DNA from 4 places in the Streptomyces sp. NBC_00038 genome. Region 4 is predicted to be linked to each of the others. Evidence: riboswitches for the same ligand, from Rfam matches in the RefSeq annotation. Region 4 holds a riboswitch; each other region holds the start of a gene.
The links. A riboswitch is a leader RNA that binds a small molecule or an ion and turns the genes downstream of it on or off. The one in region 4 is predicted to bind cyclic di-AMP.
Positions count from the first base shown of each region.

Region 1: it holds a riboswitch for cyclic di-AMP, as region 4 does, so the genes downstream of both, OG219_RS28350 (LysM peptidoglycan-binding domain-containing protein) here and OG219_RS07785 (C40 family peptidase) in region 4, are expected to answer to the same signal.
Region 2: it holds a riboswitch for cyclic di-AMP, as region 4 does, so the genes downstream of both, OG219_RS19930 (transglycosylase family protein) here and OG219_RS07785 (C40 family peptidase) in region 4, are expected to answer to the same signal.
Region 3: it holds a riboswitch for cyclic di-AMP, as region 4 does, so the genes downstream of both, OG219_RS22880 (M23 family metallopeptidase) here and OG219_RS07785 (C40 family peptidase) in region 4, are expected to answer to the same signal.

Region 1 covers NZ_JAPELQ010000001.1:6,249,334-6,254,069, forward strand. Annotated here, with positions in the region: gene OG219_RS28340 (AAA family ATPase) at 1-358, opposite strand, end outside; gene OG219_RS28345 (hypothetical protein) at 611-2,083, opposite strand; gene OG219_RS28350 (LysM peptidoglycan-binding domain-containing protein) at 2,232-2,987, opposite strand; cyclic di-AMP (ydaO/yuaA leader) riboswitch at 2,992-3,143, opposite strand; gene OG219_RS28355 (CocE/NonD family hydrolase) at 3,504-4,736, opposite strand, start outside.
Region 2 covers NZ_JAPELQ010000001.1:4,400,692-4,405,427, forward strand. Annotated here, with positions in the region: gene OG219_RS19915 (DUF501 domain-containing protein) at 1-250, opposite strand, end outside; gene OG219_RS19920 (septum formation initiator family protein) at 326-802, opposite strand; gene eno (phosphopyruvate hydratase) at 910-2,196, opposite strand; gene OG219_RS19930 (transglycosylase family protein) at 2,540-3,235, opposite strand; cyclic di-AMP (ydaO/yuaA leader) riboswitch at 3,240-3,404, opposite strand; gene OG219_RS19935 (transglycosylase family protein) at 3,588-4,538, opposite strand; partial or broken gene OG219_RS19940 (cytochrome P450) at 4,721-4,736, opposite strand, start outside.
Region 3 covers NZ_JAPELQ010000001.1:5,081,302-5,086,037, reverse strand. Annotated here, with positions in the region: tRNA gene OG219_RS22890 (tRNA-Met) at 31-104, shown strand; gene OG219_RS22885 (PP2C family protein-serine/threonine phosphatase) at 230-1,471, shown strand; cyclic di-AMP (ydaO/yuaA leader) riboswitch at 1,747-1,903, shown strand; gene OG219_RS22880 (M23 family metallopeptidase) at 1,915-2,946, shown strand; gene OG219_RS22875 (aldo/keto reductase) at 3,095-4,039, shown strand; gene OG219_RS22870 (PrsW family intramembrane metalloprotease) at 4,066-4,736, opposite strand, start outside.
Region 4 covers NZ_JAPELQ010000001.1:1,671,514-1,676,249, reverse strand. Annotated here, with positions in the region: gene OG219_RS07805 (DUF397 domain-containing protein) at 1-69, opposite strand, end outside; gene OG219_RS07800 (helix-turn-helix transcriptional regulator) at 79-936, opposite strand; gene OG219_RS07795 (ATP-binding protein) at 1,149-1,607, shown strand; gene OG219_RS07790 (DUF6328 family protein) at 1,672-2,190, opposite strand; gene OG219_RS07785 (C40 family peptidase) at 2,281-2,754, opposite strand; cyclic di-AMP (ydaO/yuaA leader) riboswitch at 2,758-2,944, opposite strand; gene OG219_RS07780 (hypothetical protein) at 3,294-3,602, opposite strand; gene OG219_RS07775 (ATP-dependent Clp protease proteolytic subunit) at 3,610-4,245, opposite strand; gene OG219_RS07770 (hypothetical protein) at 4,379-4,732, opposite strand.

The DNA of each region.
Region 1 (4,736 bases), 4.6 Mb from region 4:
CCTGTTCCGCGGGATCGTCTCCGACGATGGGCAGCCCCGAGAAGTCGGACGGCTCGTGCACGCTGGCGATCACCGTGGTCAGCGGAAGATCCAGGGCCGCGGCGAGCTGTGTCAGGGCAGCGGTCTTGCCGATCCCCGGCTCGCCCCACAGGAGTACGGGAAGGTCGGCGGCCACGGCCAGCGTCAGGGCCTCCAGCTGGGTGTCGGGGCGGGGTTCGGTGGTGGCGTCGCGGAGGAGGGTCAGCAGGTCGCCGGCTACGTCTAGTTGGGAGGCGGGGGCTGGAGCGGGGGCGAGGGCTTTGGCTGGGGCTTGGGCGGAGGGGGTGGCTGTTGTGGCGAACGGGGTGCAAGTGGTCATGTTTCATCACCTTTGGGTTCGTGGTGGGAGAGGCGGGTGTGGGGGACGGAGGTCCCCCGGAGTGGCGGGAGATTCCCGGTGCGGCGGAGATCCCTGGAGCGGCGGGAGACCCCCGCGTCGATGTGGGGAAGCGTGGCGGGCCCGCACGGAGGCCCCGCGTCAGCGCAAGGAAGCGGGCCCGGACGGAGGCCCACGCGTCGGAGCAAGGATCAGAGCAAGGACGCGTGCCCGGCCCCGACGGAGACCCCCGCGTCAGCGCAAGCTCGCCCGGCGCGCCCGCGAGCGCCCGCGTTCACGGGCGCGGGGACGGTGACAAGCCGGGTGGCAGCTGACACCGTCGGGCCCGGATCCCGGCGCGGGTCCGATCAGGCCTGCCCTGAACAGCCCGTAGGTGATCCGCCGGTCCGCGGCCGCCTCCAGCTCGTCCCGCAGGGCGCCGCCGCGCAGCACCGCGTCGGGGCCGAGCAAGCCCTCGACGACGGCCAGCGCGCCGGTGATGTCGCCATGGACCAGGCGTTCTCGGACGCCGACGAGACAGTCCGGGCGACGGTGCGCCTCGTCGATGGCCTGCAGGCAGGGAAGCGGAGTGCCGGTCAGCGCGACCAGCAGTTCCTCACGGCGGATCTCGGCAGGGTCGTGGTCCAGCGCCGCCAGTACCCCGTCGACCAGGCCGATCCGGTGCTCGGCGCCACGGCAGTCCACGAGTCGCGGTTGCCCCGGGGCCCGGTCCGGAACGGGGGAGGCGCGGGTCGGCGAGCGCCCCGGTACCAGTGCCGAGGCGACGAGCGGATGCAGCCGGTCGACCTCGATCGAACCGGTGCGGATCAGTTCCAGATCGGGCAGCACCCAGGTCGCCGCGTCGGGCAGGACCGGCAGTGCGGATGCGCTGCCGTCCGTGGGCGCCGCGGCGATTCGCATGGCGGGTGGCCCGGGGCCGTCCCTGTCCGCGATCAGTTCCAGGGCCAGCCGGTGCCGGGCCCCGGGCCGCACGGCGACGGTTCCGATACCGTCGGGCCGCCCTTCGGCGTGGAGCAGGATCCGCGCCTCGGCCGCCCATCGGTCGACGGCACACCGGTGCCCCTGCGGCACCATCGCCGGCGGATCCGGGTCGGCGGAGGGGGCGCGCAGCCGATCGGCCCCGGACCGGACCCGCAGTTCGTCGGCCCTGCGCGCGTCCCACAGGTGCCGGTGCAGGTCGAGCCGGTACCGCCGGTTGGGATGAGGATGCGGATGCCGACATGAGCCGGACTCGATGCCGGGGCGGCCCCACAGCGCGAGGCTGATCCGCTGACCGGCGTCCGCCCAGGCGGGCGGAGTCCGGACCACGAGGTACACCGGGTGCTCGCCCTCACGCCCCGCAGCTACGTCCTCGTACCGAGACTCGTGCCAAGACCCGTATCGAGACCCGTACCGAGCCAGGGCGATGGTCAGCCCCGGCCGCAGCAGCCCGTCGGGAGCGACCCTCGGCAGGTGCCAGCGCAACAGGTCGGGAGCCAGATGGCGGAGATCGGCCCGGATCCGGGCTGCGAGGCCGCGGCCATGCGTGCGCGCCACGGAACGCAGATTGAAATCGACGTCGATGCCTGCGGCGGCGCACGCCCCCGCCCAGTCCCCGGCGGAGCGGCGGGCGGTCGCAGTCTCGATCATGGAAGGCGGCACGGCGAACTCGCGCACGCGCAGCCAGAAGGAAAGGCGGGAATCCCCATTCGCGGTCTGAGTGAGCATCAGCACTCACCTTGCGCGGATGGGACCCCCAATCTGCCTACGGATTGAGTCATCATCGCGGCGAGCATAACGCCCCCGACCGCGATCCGGCAGGTGCATTTTCTGAGGTGCGGACCCGGTGCGGACCGCTCAGGGGGATGCGTCCGACTCAGTAGGCCCCGTTGACGTTGTCGATCGAACCGTACTTCGCAGCGGCGTAGTTGCAGGCCGCCGTGATGTTCGCGACCGGGTCGTAGGGGTCCATCGAGGTGCCGGCCACGTGGTAGGCCGTGAAGGTCGGGTCGATGACCTGGAGGAGGCCCTTGGACGGGGTGCCGGCGGCGGCGTTGGAGTCCCAGTTGTTGATGGCCAGGGGGTTTCCCGCGGACTCGCGAATGATGTTGCGGTAGATGCCGTCGTAGGAGCCGGGGATTCCGGACTGGGCCATGATGGCCAGGGCCTCCTTGATCCAGCCGTCGAGGTCGTTGGTGTAGGTCGCGGTGGTGGCGGGGGCCGCGGCGGAATCCGTGGTGGAGCCGGTCGACTTAGCGGACGTTTTGGCGGTTTTCGTGCCAACCGTCAGGGTCGTGCCCGGGCGAATCGCCGCCGGGTCGCCGCCGATGACCGCGGCGTTGGCCTTGTAGAGCGCCTGCCAACTGCCGTCCTTGGTGTGTTCTCGCGCGATCTTGGACAAGGTGTCGCCCGCGGTGACCTTGTACGTGACGAGCTTGACGTCGGGGACCGCGGCCGGAGCGGCCTTCGCCACCGCGGTGGCCTGGGCGGGCACGGACGCCTGGGTGGCGGCGTGGGCGCCGGTCGCGCTCACCAGGGGGAGTGCGAGTGCGGCTCCGCCCGTTCCGGCGGCGACCATGCCGCGGGTGAGGTGGTTGGTCCTGGGGCGGCGGTGCTTGCCTCGTGCGGGCATGGCGAATTCCTCTCCGGCGCCTGCGAGGTGAGCTGTCGGGTTCGGGCGGGAGCTGCCCGGCCGCGTGGGTGGGCGCGGCTTTACCCCTAGCCGTTCCGGAGTCCGGATCGGCGGCTTACCTGGGTCCCCCGCTCCTGCCGTGAGCGTGTGGGTGGGTGGGGTTTCCGGGCGGCGGCAGGATTCGGCGTTCCGCCTGGATCGACGCGAACGTATGCGAGAGCACATGTCGGGAACAAGGCCCGATTTCGCGGCGTAGATCGCTTTTGCCTCGGTGGATTGCAGAGAGAATCGCCCGATTCCACCGGAATGTGAAACTCAACTTGCCTTTCGCGAACGGGCAATTGTGAGGCGGGGTCAGATGTCGATCTTGTCCGGACGTGACCCATTTCACGCGACCAAGCGTGAACAAAGCGGCGACGTAGGCAATCTAGGTGCAATACGGGCATCTGCTGGATGCCCGAAGGCGCGATGACCGGGTGGCCGCCCAGCCCCCTGTCCCGCGGAATAGGCGGCCGCCTAGCCTGCCGTCCGCGGAATTCGCCGCTCCCACGTCCGGTGGAACACGACTTCGTCCCCGTCGCTGCAGATCACCTCGTTCAAGGTGATGAAGTCATGGGCATCGCAGGTGATTTCGGAGGTCGTGGAGACCCGCGCGTCCCAAGGCAACTCCGGCCGGTGCAGCCGGATCGACCAAGTCGACCGGGTCCGCGCGGACAGCGGATCCGACTCGTTGATCGTGTACGTCTCCAGCGCGTCCTCCGTGAATTCGAGGCCGTCGGGATAGACGCGGGTGCCGCCGTAGCGGGGGTCGACTTCGAGGCGCCACTCGCCCTTGGCGACGTCGCGTACGACGAGGCGTTCGGGGCGTGGTTCGTCGAGGGTTGCCGGCACGACGACGCCCAGGGGTTCGGACTCCTCCGGCTCCTCGAAGGTGATCGGGAACGACGACTGCCTTGCCCGTACGGGGAGTTCGAGGGCGCTGCCCGCCGGGTCCAGGGTGAAGCCCGCCTCCGAGCCGGGCTGGGGCCAGATCCACGGCCAGTACGCGGAGGAGACGGCCAGCCGGATGCGGTGGCCCGCGGGGAAGGCGTGGCCGATGCCGTTCAGCTCGAAAAGCACGTCCTCCGTAGAGCCCGGTTTCCAGGGAACCGCCTGGTCACGGCCGTGACGTGCTGACAGGTTCAGGACGCCGCGGGTGACGAGGGTCGATGAGCCGTCGGGGGCCACGTCGCAGACCCGGGCGATCACCTGGCCGCGCTCGGCGTGCGAGGTGAGTCGCAACCGCACCTTCGGGCGCCCCAACACCCAGGTCTCCTCCGGGACTTCGAACTCGAAGCACGCCGAACGGCCGTCCTCCTCCCGCTGGTCCGGCGGCAGGTCCGCGTCGTTCCCGAAGGGGAAGAAGCGGCCCGCGTCCACGCCCGTGTGCATGGGGGAGCGCACCAGTACCGGCGCGCCCTGGAGGCCGTACGAGACCGGCGTCACGGCGGGCGACGGCCAGGTCTCGTCGCCCACCCACCGGCCCGGCAACACCTCGTACACCGTTGCCGGACGATGCGAGTCACTGACGTACGAGCGGAGGAGCGGCTCCGACATCACGCCCCTGCCGGAACCGGAGGAGGGCTTCAGCCAGTGGTCCCACCACCGCAGCGTCTCCTGAAGGAACCCGATCGCCGGGCCCGGCGGCAGGCCCCGGTCCGGGTACTGGTGCGACCAGGGGCCGATCAGGCCTCGTACGCGATCGGGTGG
Region 2 (4,736 bases), 2.7 Mb from region 4:
TCATGACCCCGTTGGCCTCCAGCGTGCCGATCGCGGAAGCGGCACGCGGACACGTCAGGTAGTACGTCGTCGGGAACGGCGTCCCGTCGGGAAGGCGGGGCGCCGTCTCCACCACGTCCGGCTGACCGCAGGGACAACGGTGCGCGATCGCGCGCAACCCGCGCGGCGGTCGCCCCAGCTGCTGCTTGAAGGCCTCGACGTCCGCGTCGGTCGGCTCGGTGTAGGGGGTGGTCGGCGGGGGCGTTTGCATGCCTGGGTGCTGTCTTTCCGTGGTCAGCTATCAGATATCGAATGACAGATGACAGATTTCAATATCTGTCAACTGTCATTCGTCGGAACGGTCGGCCTTGTCCACACCGTCCCAGACGTTGGCGTACCAGGGACGGTCGGCCGCCCCCTGGCCGGCGCGGGACTGCTTCGCCGCGTCCGGGTCGATCACGATGTACCCGGTCTCCCCCGGCATCACATAGTGCAGCCGGTCCCGGATCTGCTGCTCCGCGTACGCGTCGTCCTGCCAGCGAGCCTTGAGGTCACGCAGCTGCTCGACACGCGCACGGGCCTCCTCGCGCTGCTGCTGCAGGTCGGCGACCTCGGCGCGCTGGGACACGTACTGCCTTATCGGGTACGCGAGGGCCACGACCAGCGAACAGAGGACGAGGGCGAGGAGCGCCGCCCGCCCGGTGAGCCGCGAGCGGCGCGCCTGCCGCTTGGTCTGGGAGCGGTAGACCCGGGCCGCCGTCTGCTCGCCGAGCAGCTTCAGCCTGGTCGCGGTGGAGAACCGGTCCCGGTCCTTCACGGCCATGAGTCCCGCCTCCCCGGTACAAACCCGTCACGTGCGTACGTCCCCGCACACGGTACGGGACCGAGTACGGGGACGTACGTACGACGCTTCCTACTTGACCCGGAGGGTCAGCCCTTGAAACGGGGGAAGGCGCTGCGACCGGCGTACACCGCGGCGTCGTCGAGGATCTCCTCGATGCGCAGCAGCTGGTTGTACTTGGCGACGCGGTCCGAGCGGGCCGGGGCGCCGGTCTTGATCTGACCGCAGTTCACCGCGACGGCGAGGTCGGCGATGGTGACGTCCTCGGTCTCGCCGGAGCGGTGGGACATCATGCACTTGAAGCCGTTGCGCTGGGCCATCTCGACGGCGTCCAGGGTCTCGGTCAGCGAGCCGATCTGGTTGACCTTGACGAGCAGGGCGTTCGCGGAGCCCTCCTCGATGCCGCGGGCCAGGCGCTCGGGGTTGGTGACGAAGAGGTCGTCGCCGACGATCTGGACCTTGTCGCCCAGCTTGTCGGTGATGACCTTCCAGCCGGCCCAGTCGTCCTCGTACAGCGGGTCCTCGATGGAGACCAGCGGGTACGCGGAGACGAGCTCCTCGTAGTACTCGGTCATCTCGGCGGCCGAGCGGGACTTGCCCTCGAACTCGTACTTGCCGTCCTTGTAGAACTCGGACGCGGCGACGTCGAGCGCGAGCCCGATCTGCTCGCCGGGGATGTAACCGGCCTGCTTGATGGCCTCGATGATGAGGTCGAGCGCGGCGCGGTTGGACTCCAGGTTCGGGGCGAAGCCGCCCTCGTCGCCGAGGCCGGTGGACAGGCCCTTGGTCTTCAGCACCTTCTTGAGGGTGTGGTAGACCTCGGCGCCCCAGCGCAGCGCTTCGGAGAAGGACTCCGCGCCGATCGGGGCGATCATGAACTCCTGGATGTCGACGTTGGAGTCCGCGTGCGAGCCGCCGTTGAGGATGTTCATCATCGGAACGGGCAGCAGGTGCGCGTTCGGGCCGCCGAGGTAGCGGAAGAGGGGGAGGTCGCTGGCCTCGGAGGCGGCGTGCGCGACGGCGAGGGAGACGCCGAGGATGGCGTTGGCGCCGAGCGAGCCCTTGTTGTCGGTGGCGTCCAGGTCGAACATCGCCTGGTCGATCAGGCGCTGCTCGGTGGCGTCGTAGCCGACGAGCTCCGGGCCGATCTGCTCGATGACGGCGAGGACGGCCTTCTCCACACCCTTGCCGCCGTAGCGGTTGGGGTCACCGTCGCGCAGCTCGATGGCTTCGAAGGCACCCGTGGAGGCGCCGGACGGAACGGCGGCACGACCCGTGCTGCCGTCGTCGAGGCCGACCTCGACCTCGACGGTGGGGTTCCCTCGCGAGTCGAGGATTTCCCGGGCTACGACGACGTCGATGGACGGCACGAGCATCTCCTTCTGGGATGTGACGCGGGTACGCGGGGGCCTTTTAGACCCCTGCGGGATGAGCCTAACCGGCTCGGAGGGATCGGCCAGCCGGTCGACCATCCCTTGGGCAGAACTCAGGGTAAACATTGTTCCAGATCGGAACAAAAAGGGAATGAAAAACCCCGCCCCGGTGCGTACGGGGGAACACGCACCGGAGCGGGGAGCCCGTGGGGACGGGGGTGACCCACACGAGGCCTTCAGTATGGAGACCACGTATAGGAGAGAGCTGTGGTTCAGCTGCGAGCCTGTTGTCAGCCGACCGCCGTGGGCCGACAACCATGGCTCCTCAGTCTTGAGGCTTCGCGCTTCAGCTGAGGTGCAGCTGCTGACCCGGGTAGATGAAGTCCGCGTCGTCGATGATGTCCTTGTTCAGCTTGAACAGCTGCTGCCAGCCACCCTTGACGTTCTTCGCCTCGGCGATGGAGCTGAGGGTGTCGTTCTTCTTCACCTTGTACTCGCCGTCACCCTTCTTGACCTTCTTGCCGGTCGGGGTGTCGACGGTCTTCGTCGCAGCGGCCTTGGTCGTGGCGGTGGGCGTGCTCGACTGCTGCGAAGGAGTGGTGCTCTGCTCGCTGCTCGACGAGGAGGAGGACGAGGACGACGAGGAGTCGCTCGTGCCACCGTCGTACGCGGCGCTCGACAGGCCCGTGCCGCAGGACGGCCAGGCGCCCTTGCCCTGCGCGGCGAGGACCTTCTCGGCGACGGTTATCTGCTGGGACTTGGAGGCCTGGTCGGCGGTGGCGGCGTAAGCGCTGCCACCGTACGCGGACCAGGTGGAGGAGGAGAACTGCAGACCGCCGTAGTAACCGTTGCCGGTGTTGATGGCCCAGTTGCCGCCGGACTCGCACTGGGCGACGGTGTCCCACTCGGAGGTGGTGGCGGCGGAGGCGGTGCCGGACGCCATGAGCGGGGCGGCGACGGCTACGCCGGTCACCCCGGCGAGCGTGGCAATGCGGGTGACCTTGGACGGGCGACGGTGCTTGCCCTTGCACGAACGCAGCATGAAGTGATCCCCTCACCGACGCCTGCGAGGTGAGCTGTCGGGTTCGGGCGGGTGAGTGCCCGGTCGCGCACCTTTCGGCACACGGCTTCACCCCAAGCCACTCCCGGTCAACTACCGGGCGCGGCACTTACCTTGGGTCCCCCGCTCCTGCCTACGGCGCTTGACGCGACGACTGTTCCCGTACGGCCGCTGGCAGGATTCGGCGTTGCGTCCGTCGGGGCCCGCTGTGGCGAGCGGTCACGACCGTAGGCAGGCGATCGGCGGAATTTCAAAGACGATCAGGGGGTCTGAGATCCATCTCTCATTCTCGCCAAACCGGACATTCCATGGCGAACCATGACGTGAACTCCCGCTACTTTTCGCCCGGTTCGACATCAACTGCAAGGCTCTGACCGGGGAGGATGAGGTTCGCGTCGGTGCCGACCGTCTCCTCGTTCTCGGCGTACAGCTCGGTCCATCCGCCTTCGAGGCCAAGGGCGTCGGCGATGACCGAGAGGCTGTCTCCGGCGCGGACGACGTACGAGCCGTCGACGACATCGCGGGCCGCGTCGGATTCACGCGAGGCGTGCCGCCCGGACGTGCTGTCCGTACGACTGTCGGTCGCACCCTCGGTGGCGGTGTCACCACGGTGCCGCCCGGCGCCGGTCGTCGCGCTGTCGGACGTACTCGAAGAGCCGTCCTCCTGGGTGGACTTGTCCGAGTCGTCACTGTTTGATCCGTTCGAGTCCGCACCCGCACCCTCATCCGAAGTATCGGATTTGGTCGAAGTGCCGGACGAGGACGAAGCGGACGGCGAGGGGGTGGACGATGCGGACAAGTCGGTCGAACCAGATGAGTCGGTTGATTCCGAAGAGTCCGAGGAGTCCGAAGTGGACGTGTCGGATGACGAGTCGTCGGACACACCCGTGTCGACCTCCACCGAGGCGGAGTCCTTGCTGAGCCCGGAGAGGGGTCCACAGGTGGGCCAGGCGACGAGCCCCCGGCCGTCGAGGATCTTCTCGGCGACGGCTATCTGCTGCGAGCGGCTGGCCTGGTCGGCGCTCGGGGCGTACTTGAGGCCGCCGTAGTTCTCCCAGTCCCACTGGGTCACGTGCAGCCCGCCGTAGTACCCGTCACCGGAGTTGTCGCTCCAGGCGGCGCCCGTCTCGCACTCCGCGACACGGTCCCAGGTGGTGACGTCGGCCGCGCTCGCACTCGTGGCACCGAGCAACGGGATCGCGATGGCCGATCCGGTCACTCCTGCCGCGACGATGAGAGCGGGAGCCTGACGGGGGCGACGATGGCGGCCGTTCCCGGAGAGCATGCGGAAGCCTTTCACGTGACAGCAAGTGACTAAAGCGACGTACGGAGACGTCAGCGACGGATGATCCGCGCCGGTGATCGAACGTATCGGCACTCGAACGCTTGTCACAAGTCGATGCAGCGTAGATCACGTGAAGATCACAATGTTGAGGGACCGTCAGTTTTTCGCGCCCCCGAAGTGCCTTACGACCGCCCGGCG
Region 3 (4,736 bases), 3.4 Mb from region 4:
CCGCGAGTGGCGTATAGTTGGGTTTAACGACGCGGGGTGGAGCAGCTCGGTAGCTCGCTGGGCTCATAACCCAGAGGTCGCAGGTTCAAATCCTGTCCCCGCTACTGAAGGCCAAGGGCCGGAACTCGGATTCACGAGTTCCGGCCCTTGGTGTTTCCGGTGGGGGCCGGTGTCCCCCGTGCGGCCCACAGCGGTCGCCCCCCGACCCCGCTCCGGGAAACCTGGACGGGTGGGGCAGCGAGCAGGTACGCAGCGGGCGGGGGATCCGTCCGACCCGCGCGATGGCTCGTACGACCCCGCTTACGACCGGTCCGGCGGGCGGCTGCCCGGGGACCCCGTGCCCGTGCCCGATCCCGGGCCGGGCGACGGACTGCAGGCCCGGTCGGCGGGAGCGAACCCTCGCAGGATCTCGTACACACGCAGATTCGTCCGGGTGCTCCCCGCGCTGCTCATCGTCGCCGGTGCCCTGTACGAGGACCTCACGCCGAGGGATTTCACCGGCGGGCCCCTCTTCACGGCCGCCCCGCTCGTGGCGGCTCCCCTCTATTCGCTGCGCGGCACCGTACTCACCGGCGCCGCGGCCTTCGTGGCGGCGCTCGCGGTCCACATCAGGCTCGGCCTCGTCCGGCAGGCCGAGTCGGCCACCGAGATGGCCACGGTGCTGACAGCCGCCGTCCTGGCCGTCCTCATCAACGTCCTCGTCCGGCGCGGCAACGCACGCCTCGCCTCCGTCCGCGAGATCGCCGAGGCCGCCCAGCGCGCCGTACTGCCGGAGCCCGGCGAGCGGATCGGCGCGCTCGATGTCGCGGCGCGGTACGAGGCGGCGCAGGAGGACGCGTTCATCGGCGGGGACCTGTACGCGGTGCAGGACTCCCCGTACGGCGTACGGCTGGTCGTGGGCGACGTACGCGGAAAGGGGATGGGCGCCGTGGCGGCGGTCGCCGTGGTCATCGGGGCGTTCCGGGAGGCCGCCGAGCAGGAGGCGAGCCTGGAGGCGGTCGCCGGGCGGCTCGAGCGGGCGCTGGCGCGCGAGGGCACCCGGCGCGAGGGCCTCGACGCCTTCGAGGGGTTCACCACGGCCGTCCTCGCGGAGATCCCGCGCGGCGAGGAGGTCGTACGGATCGTCAACCGGGGCCATCCGCCGCCGCTGCTCCTGCACGCGGACGGCGCGCTCGTCACGCTCGACGCCGGGGAGCCCGCACTGCCGCTCGGGCTGGGTGAGTTGGGCGGCGGGCCCGACCGCGCGCAGCAGGCGGAGTTCCCGCAGGGGGCCACGCTGCTCCTGCACACCGACGGGCTGTCCGAGGCCCGCGACGGGCGCGGGCGCTTCTACGATCCCGCGGCCTTCCTCGCCGGACGGACCTTCCCCGCGCCCGGCGCGCTGCTGACCGCACTCGCCGACGAGGTCCGCCGGCACTCGGGCGGCAGGACGACGGACGACATGGCGCTGCTCGCGGTACGGCGACCGTGAGAGGTTCCGGCGCCGAAGGGTCTGGCCCGGAGGGTTTTGGCTTCGTTGTCACCGGGGGTGATCGAGTGACGCCCCTCCGCATAACAACTGACACACCGTCAAGAGTGTTGTGACTGATGAGGTGTGGTCAACTCGCCCGTTTTACGCCTGTGATGACCCGTAAGTCCTGGCCAGAAGCGTTAATGATCAGTCCGAACGGCTTGGAATCCAGTGCCCGCGTCTATTAACGTTCGATAACGCAGCGCGGTCGTCCCAGCCGTCACGAGAGTCGGCTCCGTGCGCACGCGCCTAATCCCGCAAGGGAGCCGGGGAACCACCAACTTGGGGTGAATCGAGCGTCTTTCGCAGTGGGAACACCGCGAATGACGCGCGTAGGAGACCTTCCTGCTCCGAACCCGTCAGCTAACCCGGTAGGCGAGAAGGAAGGAAAGGAGCACGCCCACGTGGCGTCCAACCCGCCTGCCCAGGCAACCTCGTATCCGCCGAGCGAAACGCACACCTTCGTTTACGGCAAAGAAGACGAGGGCCCCCGGGAGGAGTGGAATCCCACCGAGGACTCCCTCCGTCCCGTCCGTGGCCGGCACCGCGTAGGCAAGCAGCGCGGGGGCGGCGGACTCGCGCGCAGCTCCACCGTTCTGGGCGTCGGCGTCATAGCCGCGGTCGGCGCGGGCGGCATGGCCACCGCGGCGCCCAACAAGCCGCCGGTCTCGATCTCGCTGCCCGACCTGCCGTCCGTGAGCACGATCCTCTCGGACGACACCTCCGACGACGAGGCAGTGGGCTCCACCACCCCGCTCACCAGCGCCGGCCTGACCAGCGCCGAGACCGAGCAGGGCACCACGGACGCGGGCGAGGCCCTGCGCGCCCGCATCGTGCAGCAAGCCGAGTCCCAGCAGGACCAGGCCGACACCGCGGCCCAGCAGGCCGCCCAGACCGCCGCCGTCAAGAAGGCCGCCGACGCGGCCGCCGCGGAGCAGAAGGCGGCCGAGGCCAAGGAAGCCGCCGCGAAGAAGGCGGCGGAGGAAGAGGCCGCGGCGAAAGCCGAGGCCGAGCGCCTCGCCGAGCTCGCCAAGAGCTACACGCTGCCGACCTCCTCGTACACCATCACCTCGACCTTCGGTCAGGCCGGCGCCCTCTGGTCCTCCGGCTACCACACCGGTCTGGACTTCGCCGCGCCCACGGGCACGCTGATCAAGGCGATCCACAGCGGCACGATCACCCAGGCCGGCTGGGACGGGTCGTACGGCTACAAGACGGTGCTCACGCTCGACGACGGCACCGAGCTCTGGTTCGCCCACCAGTCGTCGATCAGCGTCAGCGTGGGGCAGAAGGTCGCCACCGGTGATGTCATCGGGCGCGTGGGTGCGACGGGCAATGTCACCGGGGCGCATCTGCACCTCGAGGTCCACCCCGACGGCGCCGCGACCGGGATCGACCCGATGGCCTGGCTGCAGAGCAAGGGCATCAATCCCTGACAGGTCAGTTCTTCAGGGCTGCCGCGTACGTTCTCTCGCGTGTACGTTCCCTGATCCCCGGCGGTTCTGACGGCACCCCCCCGGCGTCAGAGCCGCCGGTCAGGTATGTGCGGAATACATCCATCCACTTGGGACGTTGAAGTCGGGCATGACTTCTCTTCGCAAGCTCGGCTCGTCCGGCCTCGAGGTCTTCCCGCTCGCCCTCGGCGGCAACGTCTTCGGCTGGACCGCCGACGAGGCCCGGTCCTTCGCCGTGCTCGACGCGTACGCCGCCGCGGGCGGCAACTTCCTCGACACGGCCGACTCGTACTCGGCGTGGATCGACGGCAACAAGGGCGGCGAGTCCGAGACCATCATCGGCAAGTGGGTCAAGGCGCGCGGCAACCGGGCCGACGTCGTGATCGCCACCAAGGTCAGCCAGCACCCCGACTATCCGGGGCTGTCCGGCGTCAACATCAAGGCCGCCGCCGACGCCTCCCTGCGCCGCCTGGACACCGACTACATCGACCTCTACTTCACGCACTTCGACAAGCCCGAGGTGCCGGTCGAGGAGATCATCGGCGCGCTCGACGAGCTGGTGAAGGCGGGCAAGGTCCGGAACATCGCGGCCTCCAACATCTCGCCCGAGCGGCTCCAGGAGTCCCTGGACCTCTCCGACCGCGAGGGCCTCGCCCGCTACGTCGCCATCCAGCCGCACTACAACCTGGTCTCGCGCGACACCTACGAGGGCCCGCTGCGCGACATCGCCTCCCGCTCGGGCCTGGCGGCCGTCCCGTACTCCGCCCTCGCGGCCGGCTTCCTCACCGGCAAGTACCGGCCGGGTACGACGGTCGACTCCCCGCGTGCGGCGGGCGCGGGCAAGCACCTGGAGACCGAGCGGGGCCTTCGCGTGCTGGCCGCGCTCGACGAGGCCGCCCAGGCCCACGACGTCCCGGTCGCCACGGTCGCCCTGGCCTGGCTCGCCGCCCAGCCGACGGTCGCGGCACCTATCGCCTCGGCACGGGTGGTCGAGCAGCTTCCGGCGCTGCTGGGGGTGGCGGACCTTGTCCTCACGGACGCGGAGCTGGGCAGGCTGACGGAGGCGTCGGCGTAACGGCTTAGCTTCCCCTCGCGAGGAAGCTACGAGCGGTACGGGTTGTACGTGGGATACGGCGCCGCGGTCCCGTAGGGCCCTGGGTGGGGCCGGCCGTACGTGGGCGCGTAGCCGTACGCGGGCCAGGGCGGGGGCACCGGAACCGGAGCCGTCGCCCGTGCCGCGTACGCCAGGGCGGGGCGCGCCACCTCCCGGCGGAGCCACAGCTCGTGTAGCAACTTCCGTTCCCGTACGAGGAAGTCGGGGCCCGCGCGGCCGTCGCGAGCCCGGTGCCGCAGGAAGGCGAGCGAGGTCGCGTACGCCTCGTACTCGGCGACGGAGCGGGCGGCGGGCCTGCCTCCCGGGTGGCGGGCGGCGTACTCGCGGGCGAGCCGGCGCGCGCGCATCGAGCCGAGCACGTACGGCTCGGACGCGGACAGCCACCCGGCGGCGGCGTAGGCGGGCAGCTCCGCACGCACCGTGCGCAGTTCCCGCTGCCGGGTCCAGATGACCAGCCAGGTCAGCAGTGCGAACGCGGGCACCATGAACGTGGCGTACACCGCGAAGAACCCGAACTCCCCGAAGCTCGACGAGCCGTTCCACATGGCGTGCATGCCCATGGCGAGCAGGAGTCCGGCGAGCGGCAGCAGGACGCGGCGCACATGGTGGTGTTCGGCGGACAGGGCCGCGATGCCGAAGCCGATGCCGGTCAGGACCG
Region 4 (4,736 bases):
ACTGCTGCACAGCCAGCGCACATCGTGCAGCGAAGTACTGGAAGGTACGTACCGAGGCAGTGCAGACATGGTGCCTCCTTACGCGCCGTCACCTAACCCGGCGATGTAATCCAATGAGTCCTCGGGCGAAAGGGCTTGGATCTGAAGGGCGTTGAAGGCCTCGCTGTAGGCCTCTAGGTCTTCTTTCCGTTCGAGATAGAGGCTACTCGTCAAGTGGTCGAGAACAACCACATCCAGATCAGAAGTGTTCGGAAATGAGAAGATAACGAAAGGCCCGGTGACTCCGATGTGCGCCCCGGCGGCGAACGGCAGTACCTGAAGCCGCACTTGAGGCAGGGTGGCGGCCTCCCGTAACCGGTGCAGCTGGCGTGCCATGACCTCCGGCCCGCCAACGTCCCGTCGCAGCACCGCTTCGTCCAGGACCGCACTCAGTTCCAGCGGCGGATTCGAACGCAGCACGTCCTGCCGGGCAAGGCGCACCTCGACGAGCGCGTCGAGCTTGGCGTCCTCAAGTCCCCCTACGGCGGCCCGCGTCACCGCACGGGCGTACTCGGGTGTCTGCAGCAACCCCGGCACCACGGACGTCTCCAGCGTGCGCATTCCGCTGGCCTGCGACTCCAGACTGATGAAGTCGCGGTACGTCGGCGGCAGGACACCGCGGTAGGCGTGCCACCAGTGGTGCCGCCCGTTGCCCTCCGCGCCCGCCAGCACGACCAGCAGGTCCCGTAACTCGGGCTCGTCGACGGCGTAGGCGTCCAGGAGCCGCTCCACGTCCGCGGGCTTGACCCCACTCGTGCCGGTCTCGATCCGGCTCACCTTCGACTGGTGCCAGCCGAGGAGACGGGCCGCCTCCCCGCTCGTGAGAGCCGCACCCACGCGCAGAGCGCGCAGTTCTGCACCGAGCTTGCGGCGGCGTACCGCGGGACCGTACTGCATGGCCGTACTCCTTACTCCTTCCGAGCCGCCCAAATACGGTCCTCCGTCGCAGAGTTCACCGCTTCGAGCGACAGATATATGCATATCTCGGTGGATCGCACCCGTGACCGGCCAGGTAATGGCAGTCTGGCGCGAAGCACCAGTCCGGGACCGTACTCGAACCATCCGCTCCGTGTCGGACCCCGGTCCCGTGGGAAAGGGACGACCGCGCCATGGCAGACCATCAGGAAGCATCCGTCACTCTGCCGAGCGATCCAGCCTCGGTCTCCGCGGCCCGGAAATTCGTCGCCGAAGTGCTGGCCGAATGGGGCCTGCCGGGTGACTCCGAAGTCGCCGACACCGTACGCCTGATCGTGTCCGAACTAGCCACCAACGCCGTCCAGCACACTTTCGGGCAGTCGCCCACCTTCAGAGTGGACGTCCGCCTCGACCGGGACGAACACCTGCGCCTCGGCGTCACCGACAGCCACCCACGCTTTCCCAAACGACTGCCCGCAGCCGTCCAGCAGGACAACGGACGCGGCATGGTGATCATCCGTTGGCTGACCGCGGAGTGCGGCGGCAGACTCACCGTCCGGCCCACCCGCGAAGGCGGCAAGACCATCTCCATCGAACTGCCCTGGACGGCACCGGTCGAGCCGGTGACGGCCGGGGGTCCGCAAGAGCCCTGAGTCCCGGTCCAGTTGCGCTGCGCGGCGCGTCCGAAGGCACCGCGCAGCACAACTGGCAGCACGCTCACGTCGCTGGGTCCGATTCCTCTCCTCGCCCCTCTGCGGACGTGACATGGCGCTGCACCAGCCAGGGCAGGGCGGTCCACAGAGCCAGACAGACGGCCAGAGTGCCCGCGCCCGCGGCGATCCCGGCGCCGCGCCCCACCGTCACGTCGACGACGAGGAGCACCGATCCGGTGAACGCCAGCATCAGCACGTACAGGCCGACGTGGGTCAGCCAGGAGGAGACCCGCACGATGGCGGGTTTGACGTTCTGCTGGAACAGCGACCGGTGCAGGGCGGCCGGCGCAGTGAACAGGGCGGCGGCCAGGAACGCGAGCAGGAGCGTGGTCACGTACGTGGCGCGCTGCGTCGTGTCCAGCGAAGGGAAGCGCTGGGTGAAGGCCAGGGTCAGCAGAAAGGCGAAGAGGATCTGCACGCCGGTCTGGGTGACCCGCAGCTCCTGGAGGAGCTCGGCGAAATTGCGGTCGGCGCGCTCAAGAGGTTTCTCGTCGCGTTCCGTGCGGGGACGTTGTTCCACCATGGTGGACGAGTAACCGGTTCGACCGTGTTTCACGCCCTGCCGCACGTTCCGTGGGGGCGACGGCGCGCGCCGTCGCCCCCACGGAACGGGTCAGCTCACTCGGCCGTACCAGACGCTCTTCGTCCAGATCTTCTGGAGCTTCACTACCTCCCCGGACTTCGGGGAGTGCCAGATCTTTCCCTTCCCGGCGTAGATGCCGACGTGGTACACGCTCCGGCCCGAGTGGAAGAACACGAGGTCTCCGGCCTTGCGTTTCGAGGCGGAGACATGGTTGGTCTTGTTGTACTGCGCCGCGGCCGTACGAGGCAGCTTCTTGCCCGCCTTCTTGTACGAGTAGAGCGTGAGCCCGGAGCAGTCGAAACGGCGCGGCCCAGCGGCGCCGTACTTGTACGGGGAGCCCTTCTTGGAAGCCGCGACCTGAAGTGCCTTCGTCGCCAGGGTGGCCGCTTCGGCGTCGGATGCGACGCCGGGGACCACGAGGCTGCCGCCCACGGCGGCGATGGTGAGAGCCGAGGCCGTACCGGCCCTCGTCCACAGCGACGGGACACGATTGAGCGCAGTCATGCGCAACCCTTCGTCAGCCGCCTGTGAAGGATGACCTGTCGGATTCGGGCTGGCGAAGTAGCCCGGCCGCTTACTGCGGCTTCACCCCAAGGACCGCCCGGATCTCTCCGGCGGCCCGTCGTGCTGGGTCCTCCACTCCTGCCGATGCACATCTGTCGACCGGTCATCCGGGAGGCGGCAGGACTCGGCGTCCGACCCGGACCGCCCCGCCGGTGTGGCGGGGGCTTGTCGTCGGAAGGGATCTTCACGCATTGATGTCGGAAAATCCGAGCGGAATCGGTGGTTTGTGGGGTTACTCACCACTCACCCGTTCGGGTGGACACCCCGCCGTTCGAGCGAGTGTCCAGCAGGCCGACGACGCCCGTACCAGCAACGAAGGGCTTCAAGTACGCAATCGCGCTACGCGCGTTGCGCAACTTCTGCGCGCTCTTGGAAGGATGGGTGTCTACGCCATCCGGGGGTACACCATCTGGTGCGTTTGAAACCCGGGCCGGACGCTCCGACGGGTCGGCGTGTGCGGGGGCCCGGGTGGGAGGGCGTCAGCTGTCGGAACCGGGCGGCAGGGTGACGCGGGCGGCCCGCCGCTCGCCGTCGAGGACACGCAGGGCCTGTGCCAGGGTCGGAGCGTGCACCTCGCTCTCGCCGCGCTGGTGCATCAGCGCGAGGGCGTCCCGCAGTGCCGTCGCCTTGGCGACCAGCGCCTGAGCCGCTCGCAGACCTCGGTAGGTGTCCCCGGGGCGGGCCGGGTTGATGCGGCCGAGCAGGTCGACCACGTCCAGGTAACGGTCGATCAACTCGGCTTCCGCGCGCGTCAGTGCGGGCAGCGGGGGCAGTTCGGGTGGGAGCATCGGCCGCTCACCTCGCGCCGGGTGTGGGGCGAGAAGCCTTGCGGCTCGGGATGATCCCGTCAATCAGTCCGTACGCCAGTGCCGCAGGCGCGTCGAGGATCTTGTCCCGCTCGATGTCCGCGGCGACCCGCTCCGGACTCTGGCCTGTGTGCCGCACGAGCATCTCCTCCAGCATCCTCCGAGTACGCGTCAACTCCTCGGCCTGGATGGCCAGATCAGAAGCCTGCCCCTGGATCGGCTCGGGAAACGACGGCTGGTGGATCAGCACGCGGGCACCCGGCAGCGCGAACCGCTTGCCCGGCGTGCCGCCCGCCAGCAGCACGGCGGCGGCCGAGGCGGCCTGGCCGAGGCAGACGGTCTCCACCTCGCAGGTGACGAACTGCATCGTGTCGTAGACGGCCGTCATCGCGCTGAGCGAGCCGCCGGGGGAGTTGATGTACAGCGAGATGTCCCGGTCCGGCGCCAGGTACTCCAGGTGCATGAACTGAGCCATCACGTCGTTCGCGGACGTGTCGTCGACCGGTGTCCCGAGGAACACGATCCGCTCGTCGAGGAGCTTCGAGTACGGGTCCAGGGTCCGGTGCCCCGCGCTGGTGCGTTCGCTGAACTCGGGCAGGACATGGCGGGCGGACGGGCGGTTCATGGCTTGCGCCTCCTCGGCATCGCGTCTGTAAAAAATGTACAGGACGTACGGATGTCGTCGAGGGATGCTCGCTGACAGCGAAAATCCCCGTGGAGCGAGGTGCTCCACGGGGACTCTCGGGGTGAGGCGAGTGTCAGTTGAGAGGGGCCGGGGCGGGCGTGCCGTAGAACGTGATGGTGGGCCAACCGCGAGACGCGGCCAGTTCGTTGAGGGCGTTCGCTATTTCCAGGGGGGTGATGGTGTTCGCTGTCGGAGCTTCGGAGAACCCGACGCTGAAACTCAGCTTGATCTGGCCCACGTAGTCGCCGACCGGGAGAAGTGTCGTTCCGCTGAACTCCGTGTCGCTGGGGAAGGTGACCGTCGCGGCGTCGGCGGTCTCCGTTGCTTCAGCCGCCGCGGCCTGTGCCGTCCCGCTGGAGGCAAGCACGGCTCCGGCCGCCGCGGTCCCCGAGTACCCCAGCAGTGACCGTCTGGAAAGTTCGGACAAGGTC